4 regions of the Peribacillus sp. TH16 genome follow, and region 4 is predicted to be linked to each of the others. Evidence: riboswitches for the same ligand, from Rfam matches in the RefSeq annotation. Region 4 holds a riboswitch; each other region holds the start of a gene.

Region 1 (3,127 bases), on a different contig from region 4:
ATAGTCATCTTTTGTAAAGAATCCTTTAATAGGACTATAGGCCCCAGTACCTATTAATTCCAGGTCACTTAAAGCAATCTCATCAATTTCGATTGAGTTGTTTATTTTAGTAATATCATAGTCTGGTTCCCAACGATTGATCAACGTTCCTCCGTGCGGTAAGCTAACTGTCATACTAATTTCCCCCTAAATTTTCTATTTATTAAGATAAATGTAATCCGCATTCTGTTTTTTGCGCGCCCTGCCAACGTCCTGAGCGTAAATCATCGGCATTGATAGCAGGTGCCGTACATGTTTTACAGCCAATACTAGGATATCCATTATCGTGAAGAACATTATATGGAAGTCCATTTTTATGGGCATAGCGCCATACATCTTTCCATGTCCAATGAATAAGCGGGCATATTTTAATTGATTTAAACTTATTATCTTGATTAATATATTCCGTTAATGCTCTTGTTTCGGATTGCTCCCTGCGTAGTCCCGAGAGCCAAGCAGTTGCCGTTGAAAGTACCTCAGTAAGCGGCGCGATCTTACGTATGCTGCAACATTTATTTGAATCACGGAGCCATAACTCATCTCCATATTCAGTTGCTTGTTCCTCGAGCGTCAATGCCGGCTTTTTCATTTCAATTGAAAGCTGCGGATAGCGCTTTTTAACTTGTTCAATTAATTTGTAAGTCTCTTCAAAATGAACATCCGTATCCAGAAAAACAATTTTGGCTGAAGGATTGACCTTTGCCAATAAATCCGTAAGTACTATTCCTTCAATGCCGAAACTACATGCATAAATGAGTTTGTTACCATATTGGGAATTTGCCCACTCAAGAACTTCTAAAGCACCTTTTGTCTCACTGTCCTCAGGAAATGCAGGCAAAATCTCTGTGTCGAAATTTTCATAGTTTACTAATGCAGACAATCTTAAAGCCCCCTCTAAAAACTTGCTAAATGTTTCACAGAATAGAGTAACTTGCGATTAATACTCGCTGTTGTTTTTTAACGCTTAAAAGACCCTAGAAAAAAGAGACGAATTTAACTAATACTCTCTTTTATATCAGTTAAATCCACCTCTAGTTTTCTAGTCAGCAGATACCTTATTTAATTCTCAGCTTTTCATTTCTTTCCATTTGAATAATTTTACCATCCTGGACGATAAGTGTTATGGATCCATATTTCATCGACTTAAGCATTTCTTGTAGGCGTTCAAATATTTCCTCCAGCTGATTCTCTTTTTCCAAGCCAGTTCCTCCTTTAAGAAAATCCGAGACTAGCTTATCGTATAGCTGACCCGTTTATAAAATGCATTTTCTTAAATTTATATATTCCAAAACATCTTACAATGCTATGGTTTGCAAACGAATTTTACAGAAATAAAAACCCTTCCATGATGGAAAGATTTTCAAGGTAATATTTTTTACCTTATCTTCCAAAATGATCAACATTTTGTTGGATGTAGCACCTTGCATCCATCATGCAGGTTGCTGGACTTCAAAGGGCCAATTCCCTCCGTCGCTCTGGATAAGTTTTATTATTTTAAATATTAACATATATTTATTCCTTGTCAATGGAGTTTTCTTATAAAATAACTTGGATTAATAAAATGGGTGAACTGTTATTATTATACACACTTTTCCTTGAACGGATATTGTATAAGTTAAATATGAAAATAGACTCATTTTCAAGAGAAACTCTTAAAAAAATGAGTCTATTTCATTACTTACCTCTTTTTACAATTGTTTAAGGCCTAATTGTTAAGGTTAATTAGTTTTAATGATTGTACATAAATAATCTTTAATCTCATGAAAATAAAAATAGTTCAAAACCTTAAGCCTTTACTTTTAGTCTATTAACAGCATTTAATTATTTCTTAATTGAATCGCTTCAACAAATTCTTGCACCTGACTTTGCACACGATCAACTAATTCGCCATCTTTAATTGGGCTTTCTGGATTCTGCTTATCTATTTCCTTATCTACAAAATATAAGCCCTGCAACGGCTCACCTTTTAAAATTGAAATTAAAGGTTTAAGTGCGTAATCAATCGCCAATAAATGCCTGTTACTTCCACCAATCATAATTGGCAGAACAGGCTTATTTTTAAATGCACCCTCAGGTAGCAAATCAATCAAAGCTTTTAACACGCCTGTGTAAGATGCCTTATATACTGGTGAACCAATAATGATACCTCTAGCTTCCTGAATTTTTTCTGAAAGCTTTATTATATCTTCACTATTATACCGGCCTTGGAATAGATCATCTGCGGAAAAATCCGTTATAGAGTAATAAGCAGTGGTAAACCCCACTTGTTCAACTAGTGATCGTACATGTTTTAAAGAGATGTCAGTTCTTGATGGACTCGCTGGACTGCCTGATAAAATTACGATTTCGCTCATATAAATTCCCTCCTATTATTTTCTTATCTGCGATAAGACTTGCTGATTCAATAAAAATCACTCAATCACTAATAAATCGGATAAGAACCCTGCCTAGGTAAAGTCATGTATCATATAATCATCGTAATATTCAGAAAAATAAAAGTCAAGTGTTTAACTCGGGATTAATATGAATAACCTATTCAGAAACTTTCATCAGTTATCCCCCTCTATTTTTCCTGAAATTTAAATCTGTTTCTTCCTTGACCTTTTAATTTTTGCATCTCCATAATAACAGGTATAGTTCCATTCTTCGGATTACACTAGTTTGCACAATGTATCGTCAAGTCTAGAGGTACAAGCTTGAATAACTAATACTAATAGTAGATAAAGCAACGGTCATATTTGCGGCTTGTTGACTCATACGCCTTATGACCGTTTATTTATGTATTATTGCTTTTTCCATGAATCCCATATACTAAAAGCTGAGCAATACTCTTTATTCGTTCCTCAGTAAAATACGGTTCCGTTTTCTGTTGATGAATCTCATAATGGGTCGATAAAGCTAATGTAAAAGAAATAATTCCTACATTAAATAAGATAATATCGGAAATATAGTGAATCTCTCCAGTATCAATTCTCTTCTGAAGTTCAATAAGCTTAGCATTTGGCTTGAAGATTTGCTCAACATATTGTTTAGAAATTTCTTGATCGTATTGAGTTTCTCGAAATAATATCGAATACTGTTCTTTATT
Region 2 (3,127 bases), on a different contig from region 4:
CAAACGAGACGGTTTCCTCAAAAAAACCCTCAGTTGCTGATGCTCCAGTTGGATTATTCGGATAGTTCAAGAACATCATTTTGGCTCTTTCAAGGGTTTCTGTATGTATTTCTCCATAATGCGGAAGATAATCATTTTCTTCTGTCAAAGGCATGAATTCTGTTTTTGCTTGGGCTAAAACTACACCAGATAGATAATCAGGATAGCCTGGATCAGGTACCAGAATCGTATCCCCGGGATTCAATAAACATTGTGGAAGTTCGACAAGTCCTGCCTTTCCACCAAATAGAATAGCCACTTCACTATTAGGATCTAACTTGACACCATATTCACGTTCATAAAAGACAGTCGCAGCTTCTTTTAAGTATTGATGTCCTCGGAAAGGAGAATATTTATGATTTATTGTATTTTCTGCAGCAGTCTGCAAACTTTTCACAATATGCTCTGGCGTCGGCTGGTCAGGATTTCCCTGCCCTAAATTAATGACATCATGACCTTGCTCTGTAATTGCCTTAACTTTTGCAACTAGAGAAGCAAAAAACTGCTTGGGTAGTTCCTGAAGCTGTCTGGATTTTTCGAATTGCATCATTAAACACCTTCTCTGAAATTTCTTGAAATTCTAGTCACAAATGATATATGTTTATCATAGTCTTGTAAAGTGTTTTTTTACATATAGAGGTTTTAAAAAATGAAATGGAAAATCTCCTTCCACCAAATGGATATGCCTTTGGATAACCCTATATTAACTTTCATTTCGCAGTACAAATGGATAGAAAACGCCGTCTAATCTAATCCGGATATAGTTATTTTACCTGAACTTTGAACAGTTGGATACGAATTAACTAGGTTGAATGAGATTGCGGATGAAGAAGCAGAAAAAACGATTACATTCATTTGTTATAACATACGTTTACAAGGATGTCAGTGAGTCCATGCCGTTCAAGGTGCGGAAGTTCTATTCGTATCCGCCGAGTGGCCCAAACCGAGCCTCGATTATTAGGGACCGATATAGGGTCAGCCGTGCCATGGAGAACCAAGCCTACGTTTTAGCATTAAATCGTTCAGGGTCCGATTTTATTAAACTATTTGCCGAACAATCCCTGATTATAGATCCATGGGGGAATATCGTAAGTGAAGCCGGCGAAGAAAGAACTCCTAACAGGTACCCTGGACCTCTCAAAAGTAACGGAAGCATGTAACAAAACTGAATTCGAAGAACGTCGTGCGGATTATTATTAAATTACCCATTGACAAACTATTTAAAAAGTTGATATTATTTTCCCGAAGATTAAAATTTCAGAAAACATTAACATTTACATTTACTCTTATCAAGAGCAGGCTGAGGGATAAAGGCCCTATGAAGCCCAGCAACCGACTGTAATACCATTGTGAAATGGGGCGGAGTTTCCGCCGGATTATAAATCCACAGGGCACGGTGCTAATTCCACCAGAAAGCAATATTTCTGGAAGATAAGAGGTCCGAAGCTAAAACTTCTGCCTCTTTCTATATGAAAGAGGCTTTTTCATTATTATTTTAAATATTTGGAGGGGAAAATAATGACTTTAAACCATTCGAACTTTGAATTACTGTCAAATGAAACTGCAATAACCCTTGCAAAAAAACTAGGGTTGGTCAAAACAGATGCCACTTTAAAATGTAGAGAGATAGGCGATGGAAACTTAAATTATGTCTTTCATATTACAGACACAGCCACAAAAAAAGGAATTATAATCAAACAAGCGGTTCCTTATGCAAAGGTACTTGGTGAAAGTTGGCCGCTGACCTTAAAAAGGGCTGCAATTGAAGCAAATGCACTTATCCATTTCAAGAGCTATTGTCCCGAATTTGTACCGCAAGTCTATTATTCAGATGAACAGCTTGCTATCACAATCATGGAAGACCTCTCACACTTAAAAATAGCGAGAACAGGCTTAATCGATGGCGATCAATTTCCATTACTATCGAAACATATTGGTGAGTATGTTGCCAAAACGGCATTTTACACATCTGATTTGCATTTAGAACCGTCTGCGAAAAAAGAAGTGGCCCGAAACTTCACGAATCCTGAACTCTGCAAAATTACTGAAGTTTTTGTTTTCACAGATCCTTTTTTTGAAGAACTACCGGGTGAGTATGAAGTAGAATTGACGGATGCTGCCAAAAGCATTTGGAATGATCAAGAAGTAATACTTGAAGTCGCTAAGCTGAAACAAAGCTTTGAAACCGAACAGGAAGCCTTACTTCATGGAGATTTACATACGGGAAGTATATTTGCAAGTGATACAGAAACGAAGATTATTGATCCTGAATTCGCTTTTTATGGACCAGTTGGGTTTGATCTTGGCCAATACACAGCAAACATTCTATTCCAGGCAGTTACACGTAATCCCGCTGGAAAAGAGGAAATTTTCACACACCTCCAAGAATTTTGGGATACTTTTGAAGAGACATATACTAGTCTTTGGAATACCCAAAACAAAAGTCCGTTTCGTCAAGTAAATGGTTATCTATCATATGTGCTCACTAAATTCAGAAAAGATGCATATGGTTTTGCTGGCTGCGAGCTGATTCGGAGAACAATAGGCTTATCTCATGTTGCAGATTTAAATGTTATTGAAGATAAAGAAACAAGAATCGCTGCCAAAACGGCTACATTGAAAATTGGTGCTTTTTTAATTAAAAAAAGGGAACAATTGGATGTTCCAGCTGTGATTGAAGCATTGAAGCAACATACACTGCCTACCTATTCAACCCTTTAAAAGGAGAACTACATATGACGACGACAACAGCCTTACCTTATTCCGTTCAATGGGATGATACTCATATAACTTTATTAAATCAACAGGCCTTACCTACAATTACAGAATTCATTAAACTTTATTCCGTTGAGGATGTATTTGACAGCATTTTGACATTAAAGGTCCGCGGTGCCCCAGCAATTGGTCTAACTGCAGCATTCGGTGTCGCACTTGGAGCGAATCAGGATGGTTCAACTGATTTAGGGGAATTCAAACAAAATGTAACTAAACATATTAAAAAACTAGCTTCTTCACGCCCTACTGCAGTCAACCTTTTTTGGGCGTTAAAAAGGATGGAAAACATTTTGCAAGCAGCCAAGAGTATTCC
Region 3 (3,127 bases), 1.0 Mb from region 4:
TCAAGTCGTTGATCATCTTTTTTTGGATTATACAGCCCAACTACAAGTATATCCGCTTTTTTGTTTTTCTTTAATAGTGTAGAAAGAATCTTATTTAGATGGTCGATATACTCTCGTTTACCATCATTTATTTTTTGATCACTTATTTTTTTCAAGTTACCTCCATTACTGTTAATCAAGTCGTTTGTTCCAATATAAACAATAAACGTGTCGGCTTTGTCCAATTTCGTGTTAATTTGATTATCTTCAAGCTGATCAATGACACCATCTGTTTCCTGGCCTTTAATACCGTAATTCCAAAAACGGACTTTTTTTTCAGAATCAGGGTTATTCAATTCATCCTCCAGACCTTCTACATAACCTTCCCCATCCTTATCACCTTTTCCATAGGTTAACGAATCTCCAAAAGCCATCACATCTTCCGACTCTGAAGCCTGAAACTTATATGCAGCAAAACAAATAACTAGTACAATTACAAATAAACCTACTATTTTTTTCATTTGTTTCTCCTTATGTAATGTATTTACTATGAAGTATTTTATCTTGTAATTACCCCAAAAATGAACATACTTAACATGCAAAAAATGAATTGTCAGATAAACTGTAAAAAGTGTATGATACAATAAAAGCATTCAATGGAACGGGTTTTCGTCAACCTCCTTTTATTCATAAATAGGGTGGGAATCCCATGTTTCTGGAGATTGTATACATAATAAGGATAGGAGTTAAAATGATGGATCAGTATATAGATTTTAGGGATGCAGAACTAACAGATTTACCAAGAGTAGTCGAAATATATAATTCGACTATTGCTTCAAGGATGGTCACTGCAGATACAGAACCTGTTTCAGTGCAATCGAGGCTTAAATGGTTTGAGGAACATCATTCAGAAAAACGACCGCTTTATATTATTACATTCGAAGGAAAAACTGCTGGATGGATGAGTTTTCAATCTTTCTATGGTAGGCCAGCTTATGATTCCACTGCCGAGATCAGCATATATATTGATGATTATTTCCGGGGAAAAGGAATTGGACAAATTTCGATTCAAAAGGCAATTGAAGTGAGTCCAAAATTAGGAGTTAAGACACTACTTGGTTTTATATTTGCTCACAATGCACCGAGCATAAGACTGTTTTCTAAATTTGGTTTTGAAGAATGGGCGCATTTACCTCAAGTTGCCGAGCTAGATGGTATTGAACGGGATTTAGTAATCCTTGGTAAGCGTGTTAATATTTGAATTTCATTACTTAAAAGCTATTGCCTTCATTCAGCAGTAGCCTTTTTTAGTTTAAATGAAGGAATCTATTTTAAAGTCACTGACGAAATTTAAAAATCACTATAAAATTTTTTAAGTAAAAAATATTCTGATTTTCTTTTATTTGTTATAGCATTTAACAGCGAATCCAATTCTTGACTTGCTTGAACAGTTAGAAGGCTTGTAAAACCATAATCAGCTGCCAATTTAATCATTTCCCGTCTCTTTTCTTCTATTCTTTCTACGGTTATCTTTGGGGGCATCTATAGTCACTTCCTATTTATTCAATTTTCTTACACCTTTTATGATAAAGAAATAAGTAGTTAAAATCAACCATATATGGAAATTAAAATGTGTTATTCCACAAAATAAATGTGACAAAAAGCCTATTCCATTCTCTGTTTGTGTCTTTTTTGTGACATTTTATATTCTAGACAAATATAAAAAAGCATTCACTCATGTACACTGCGAATGCTTTAATAATATTCATCAAATTAAATAATATTTTAAGATAGTAAAGTATTTTAAGAACTCTTACTATGTCATCCACTCTGAAGGAGACTCGATATTAGGTCTATTTATAACAATCTTATATTCATCTTCAAGCACTTTTAAAGGAACATCATAAAGATGTCTTTCATCAGAGGTTTTATAAACTCCATTCGCTAATAACTCTTCAATCAGCAATGCCTTCCTCTGTTCAATTCTCTTAAATAATTCTGCCATGTAAATGGCTCCTTTCCTTGTCTTCATCAGCCCGCCTTCATATGAGCTAAATTGTAGTAACAGGTATCATTTTCACCAAATTATATCTTTTCTATTATGTCACTAAACGTTATTTCACAAAAATAAAAGCCTCTTCTAATTCAAGAAGAGGCTTACAGTAGTCCGTTCGGCTCTTCTTATCTTCCAAGCGTATGCTTGTTGGATGTAGCACAGTTCCCAAAATGGGTCTGCTGCCGAGGTTTCTTTGGGCCAAGTCCCTCCACCTCTCTGGATAAGAATTCAATATATAAATGATGTAGACATGATTTTATCCCAATATTCTTCAAAAGTCAATCACATGGTTCTCCCTTTTTTTGATAGGTATTCTCTATAGACCCCATTCAAATTGGGTTGCAATTTCCTGGCTTTCTGATATGATGTCAGTAATTACATACATTCACACCACTAGGGGAGTCTTTTTAAGACTGAGATGGAATTTGTTCCGGACCCTTTGAACCTGAACCGGATCATACCGGCGGAGGGAAGTGGATGATATCGTCTTTAAACACATGACTTTATCCATCTGCCCCGCTCCGTATTTCAGGAGCGGTTTTTTTTTTCAGATGGAAAAGGTGAATAATTAGACTGCTAGGGGAGCACTTTTGCTGAGAATCAAACCCTTTGCACCTGATCTGGTCATACCAGCGGAGGGAAGCAGGCTGTAAGAAGGAATTTGCTTCTTCCTCGGTAACAGCCGCTTTCTTTCAGAGAGCGGTTTTTTTGTTGATCAGATAGTGTATGCACTATTTACAATTTTAGTAAATTTTAAATTTCAAGGAGGATGTACCATGGAGAATACAAAATTAGAAACCTTCAGTGATAGACTTCATGAACGGGCAAAAGGAATCTGGAAAAGGAACCATACACATCCCTTTGTTCAGGCGATTGGAGATGGGACGCTTTCAGAAAAGAAATTTGCCTATTACCTAAAGCAGGACTATATCTATCTTATGGATTATTCCAAACTCTTTGCGTTAGGAGTCATCAAAGCTCATAATCTCGAAACCATGGCTAAGTTTGCAAGTATTTTGAATGAAACCCTTCAAGTAGAAATGGATATCCATCGACATTATGCTTTGGAGTTCGGAATCAGCTCAATCGAAT
Region 4 (3,127 bases):
AAATTGGGAGGCGGATTGGAAGCGGGCGAAAAACTGTTCAATTCCATTATTCAGTGGGCTGAAGAGAATAACTTAACAGTTGGCAATAAGCTGAAATGGATGGTAGACGGACTTAAGGATACCGAAAATTTCAATCTTCTTCTTGTCGGAAGCACAGGCAATGGCAAAACATCCTTTATTCAGTCACTTGCTGGAGAGAGTATTGCTGCCGAGGACCATTCGTCCCTTGTCAGTGTCAAAGATGGAGATAATCTGGAAATCTATGAAATTACAGATACAGATCACAAAGTCGTTGGTGAGTTAACTGAATTGGATGAAACACGCCGTCAGCGCGGAACCATTGTCGACGTGACCCTTATTAGTGACTACCTAAGAAATAATCGCCTGCGTTTACTTGATACACCAGGGTTCAATGGGGAAAAAAGTGTAGACTCTGATTTCCAAGGGTATTTACAGGGCAGCGATGGATTGATGTTTGTTCTCGATGCACGAGCGCCTTTCACCGGTAGTGAACGAGATTTGTTATTGGAAATTCAAATGATGGCACCGAAACTTCCGATTCATTTCTTACTAAATAAGATGGATACGATTTACAGTGACCAAGTGGCAGTCCGGATGGAAGATGAAACATGGGATAAAGTGAATGCGTATTTCCCGAACGCAAAAGTATTTGCGTTCTCCAAACTTTATGACAGCAAACAGCAGTTACAGGACCTTTCATCCTTCCTTGATTCGAATTATCAAGCTGATAATTGGAAGGAAAGAAGATCTGAGAAGATTCTTGCATTCATTCGCAAAACGTTATCTTACCTGCTAGAAAAACGGGCAGCTAATGAGCGGAAATGCGAGCACTCCATTTCTTGGAATGAGCAGATGGAAGTCAAATTGAATGGAGCCGTCAATCAACTGGCAGATTTGGAAAAAGAAAAAAGTGAAAATATCATAAGGTCGTATCGTTCAATTAAAGAAGAAGTGAAAAAACAGCTTTCTTCAAGAATCCCTGAATTACTAAGAGAATGTTCTAAATCATTAACGGAAAGTAGCGATTTCAGCCAAGTTCATATACAGTTGAACGATGAAATGAATGAGCAGATTCAGGCATATATTTCAGACAAGATTATGCCGCAATATTACCGTTCTCTTCAAGACTGGATTGCTACATCTCAGTTGGAATTTACACAAATTCAACAGTTTATGGATGAGATGAGCACAGGGTTCAATGAATTGTACAAAGAAGAGCGAATTACACTTGCGGGAGACTTTAGAGTTTTGGATGATTGGCGCCGTGATGCGGATCGGATGACAAGCAGTATCCGCATTGAAGACGTTAATATTTTACTACGCCGGACCCCATCGCAATTGCTGCTTAAAGGGGCAGGGAAGCTGTTTGGAGCGATTCCGCAAAATAAAGCTAATATGTACAACCGGTATAAGAAGTACCTAGAAAGTGAAGACTACCAGGATGTTGCAGAGATGATCAGTGACCGTTTCCTTACACAATTCGGATTGTTTGAAAAATCTTTGGATAGAGATATCTCACTTTTCTATCGCGGTTCATTTGCCTTACTTCAAAAAACGATAGAACAAACACAGACTGAAATCAAAGATCATCAGGCAGCACTGGAGCATATGAGAGAAAATCCGGAAGTATACCGTGACCCGATTACTCTATTTGAAGTGAAACTACGTCAGTTAGAAAGACTTGAAAAGATCGAGAAAAAGCGTCTGGCTAAGCTACAAAGAAAATAAGTGTAATAAGAAACATTTTAAATATTCAAAAATCTATTGACTTTACGACTATATCCCTATAAAGTGGTAATTACGAAAAACGTAACACATTATATTCTCTTATCAAGAGTGGCGGAGGGACTGGCCCTAAGATGCCCAGCAACCGTTCCATTAGGAATTGGTGCTAAATCCTGCAAAACAGAAATGTTTTGACAGATAAGAGAGGGACAAGTCTGCAAATCAGCTGATTAAACCTCTCTATTCTAGAGAGGTTTTTATTTTGGGATTTACACCAACCTAATTGATAAGATTAATGAGTGAAAAGTAGGGGGAACTAAAATGAGGAAGTCAATTTTTAAAAGGGTTTTCGTTTCGGTCATAGCTTCGGCTTTGCTTTTAACGGGCTGCTCTTCAGGACAAAGTTCAACAGAATCAAAGAAGGATGAAAAAGTATCTTTTAAAAATGTCCCAGAACGATTTGCAAAAGGGGAAGGTGCCAAAATCAAAGTCATTCGTAAAATTGGCGGAGATGATCATACGGCTCAATATTTAGCTGGAGCGAAGGAAGAAGGAGAAGCATTAGGTTTTCAAGTGGATACGTATACAGCAAATGGCGATACGGCTAAATTCCATGATGCAATCGCCCAGGCTTTACAAGAAGATTATGACGGCTATATTATCTCCCATGGTGATGATGCAGCAACAGTGAATGACGTTCAAAAGTTGGTTGATGCAGGAAAGAGCGTTGTTACATTCGACTCTATTAGCGACTTATCTAAAATTGACGGTGTGACCTTAACTTCACAGGATGATGAAGCATTGGCAACACTGGCTTTTGATAAATTGATAGAAGAACAAAAAGGTGAAGCAGCGATCGCATACCTTTGGGTAGATGGTTTCCCGCCAATGGTGAGAAGAAATGCGGTGTATCAGGAAAAATTAAAAGAAAATCCTGGGATTAAAGAAGTCGAAAGATTCGGAGTAGCATCTGCAGATACTTCGGTTCAGACACAAAATGCGGTAGCCGCAATGTTGAATAAATATCCCAAAGGCAAACTAGATGCGATTTTCGCAACATGGGATGCATTCGCAATTGGAGCGGCTCGTGCGATTAAAGAAGCTGGCCGCGATGAAGTGAAGATATACGGAATCGACGTATCTAATGCTGATCTTCAAGAGATTCAAGCGAAAGGCAGCTCTTGGTCTTACACGGCAGCTGTCGATCCGAAATTGATTGGTGCAGTGAATATGAGGATTTTGGCAAAAAAATTAGCGGGTGAAGAAACACCGCAAACATATGACTTAGAAGCTTCACTTATTTCACAAGAGCAGATTCAAGCTTCAAAAGAAGCGGTCAACATGGCCAACTTGTCCGGTATTGTCGAAGGATGGGGAGTAT

Evidence for each region. Region 4 has a riboswitch for S-adenosylmethionine ahead of JFV29_RS10775 (sugar ABC transporter substrate-binding protein). Riboswitches for the same ligand answer to the same signal wherever they lie in the genome.
Region 1: it holds a riboswitch for S-adenosylmethionine, as region 4 does, so the genes downstream of both, JFV29_RS15895 (YezD family protein) here and JFV29_RS10775 (sugar ABC transporter substrate-binding protein) in region 4, are expected to answer to the same signal.
Region 2: it holds a riboswitch for S-adenosylmethionine, as region 4 does, so the genes downstream of both, mtnK (S-methyl-5-thioribose kinase) here and JFV29_RS10775 (sugar ABC transporter substrate-binding protein) in region 4, are expected to answer to the same signal.
Region 3: it holds a riboswitch for S-adenosylmethionine, as region 4 does, so the genes downstream of both, JFV29_RS05880 (Fur-regulated basic protein FbpA) here and JFV29_RS10775 (sugar ABC transporter substrate-binding protein) in region 4, are expected to answer to the same signal.

Annotation. Positions count from the first base shown of each region.
Region 1 is NZ_JAEKEM010000009.1:392,646-395,772, forward strand. It holds gene sat (sulfate adenylyltransferase) at 1-174, opposite strand, end outside; gene JFV29_RS15890 (phosphoadenylyl-sulfate reductase) at 203-880, opposite strand; gene JFV29_RS15895 (YezD family protein) at 1,095-1,238, opposite strand; SAM riboswitch class I at 1,417-1,525, opposite strand; gene ssuE (NADPH-dependent FMN reductase) at 1,857-2,393, opposite strand; gene JFV29_RS15905 (TetR/AcrR family transcriptional regulator) at 2,816-3,127, opposite strand, start outside.
Region 2 is NZ_JAEKEM010000009.1:641,408-644,534, forward strand. It holds gene JFV29_RS17030 (pyridoxal phosphate-dependent aminotransferase) at 1-589, opposite strand, end outside; gene JFV29_RS17035 (nitrilase-related carbon-nitrogen hydrolase) at 864-1,199, shown strand; SAM riboswitch class I at 1,323-1,477, shown strand; gene mtnK (S-methyl-5-thioribose kinase) at 1,558-2,760, shown strand; gene mtnA (S-methyl-5-thioribose-1-phosphate isomerase) at 2,775-3,127, shown strand, end outside.
Region 3 is NZ_JAEKEM010000002.1:1,221,865-1,224,991, forward strand. It holds gene JFV29_RS05865 (DUF459 domain-containing protein) at 1-500, opposite strand, end outside; gene JFV29_RS05870 (GNAT family N-acetyltransferase) at 734-1,240, shown strand; gene JFV29_RS05875 (aspartyl-phosphate phosphatase Spo0E family protein) at 1,330-1,521, opposite strand; gene JFV29_RS05880 (Fur-regulated basic protein FbpA) at 1,796-2,011, opposite strand; SAM riboswitch class I at 2,158-2,262, opposite strand; TPP riboswitch at 2,421-2,524, shown strand; TPP riboswitch at 2,604-2,693, shown strand; gene tenA (thiaminase II) at 2,812-3,127, shown strand, end outside.
Region 4 is NZ_JAEKEM010000002.1:2,242,115-2,245,241, reverse strand. It holds gene JFV29_RS10780 (GTPase domain-containing protein) at 1-1,749, shown strand, start outside; SAM riboswitch class I at 1,846-1,951, shown strand; gene JFV29_RS10775 (sugar ABC transporter substrate-binding protein) at 2,068-3,127, shown strand, end outside.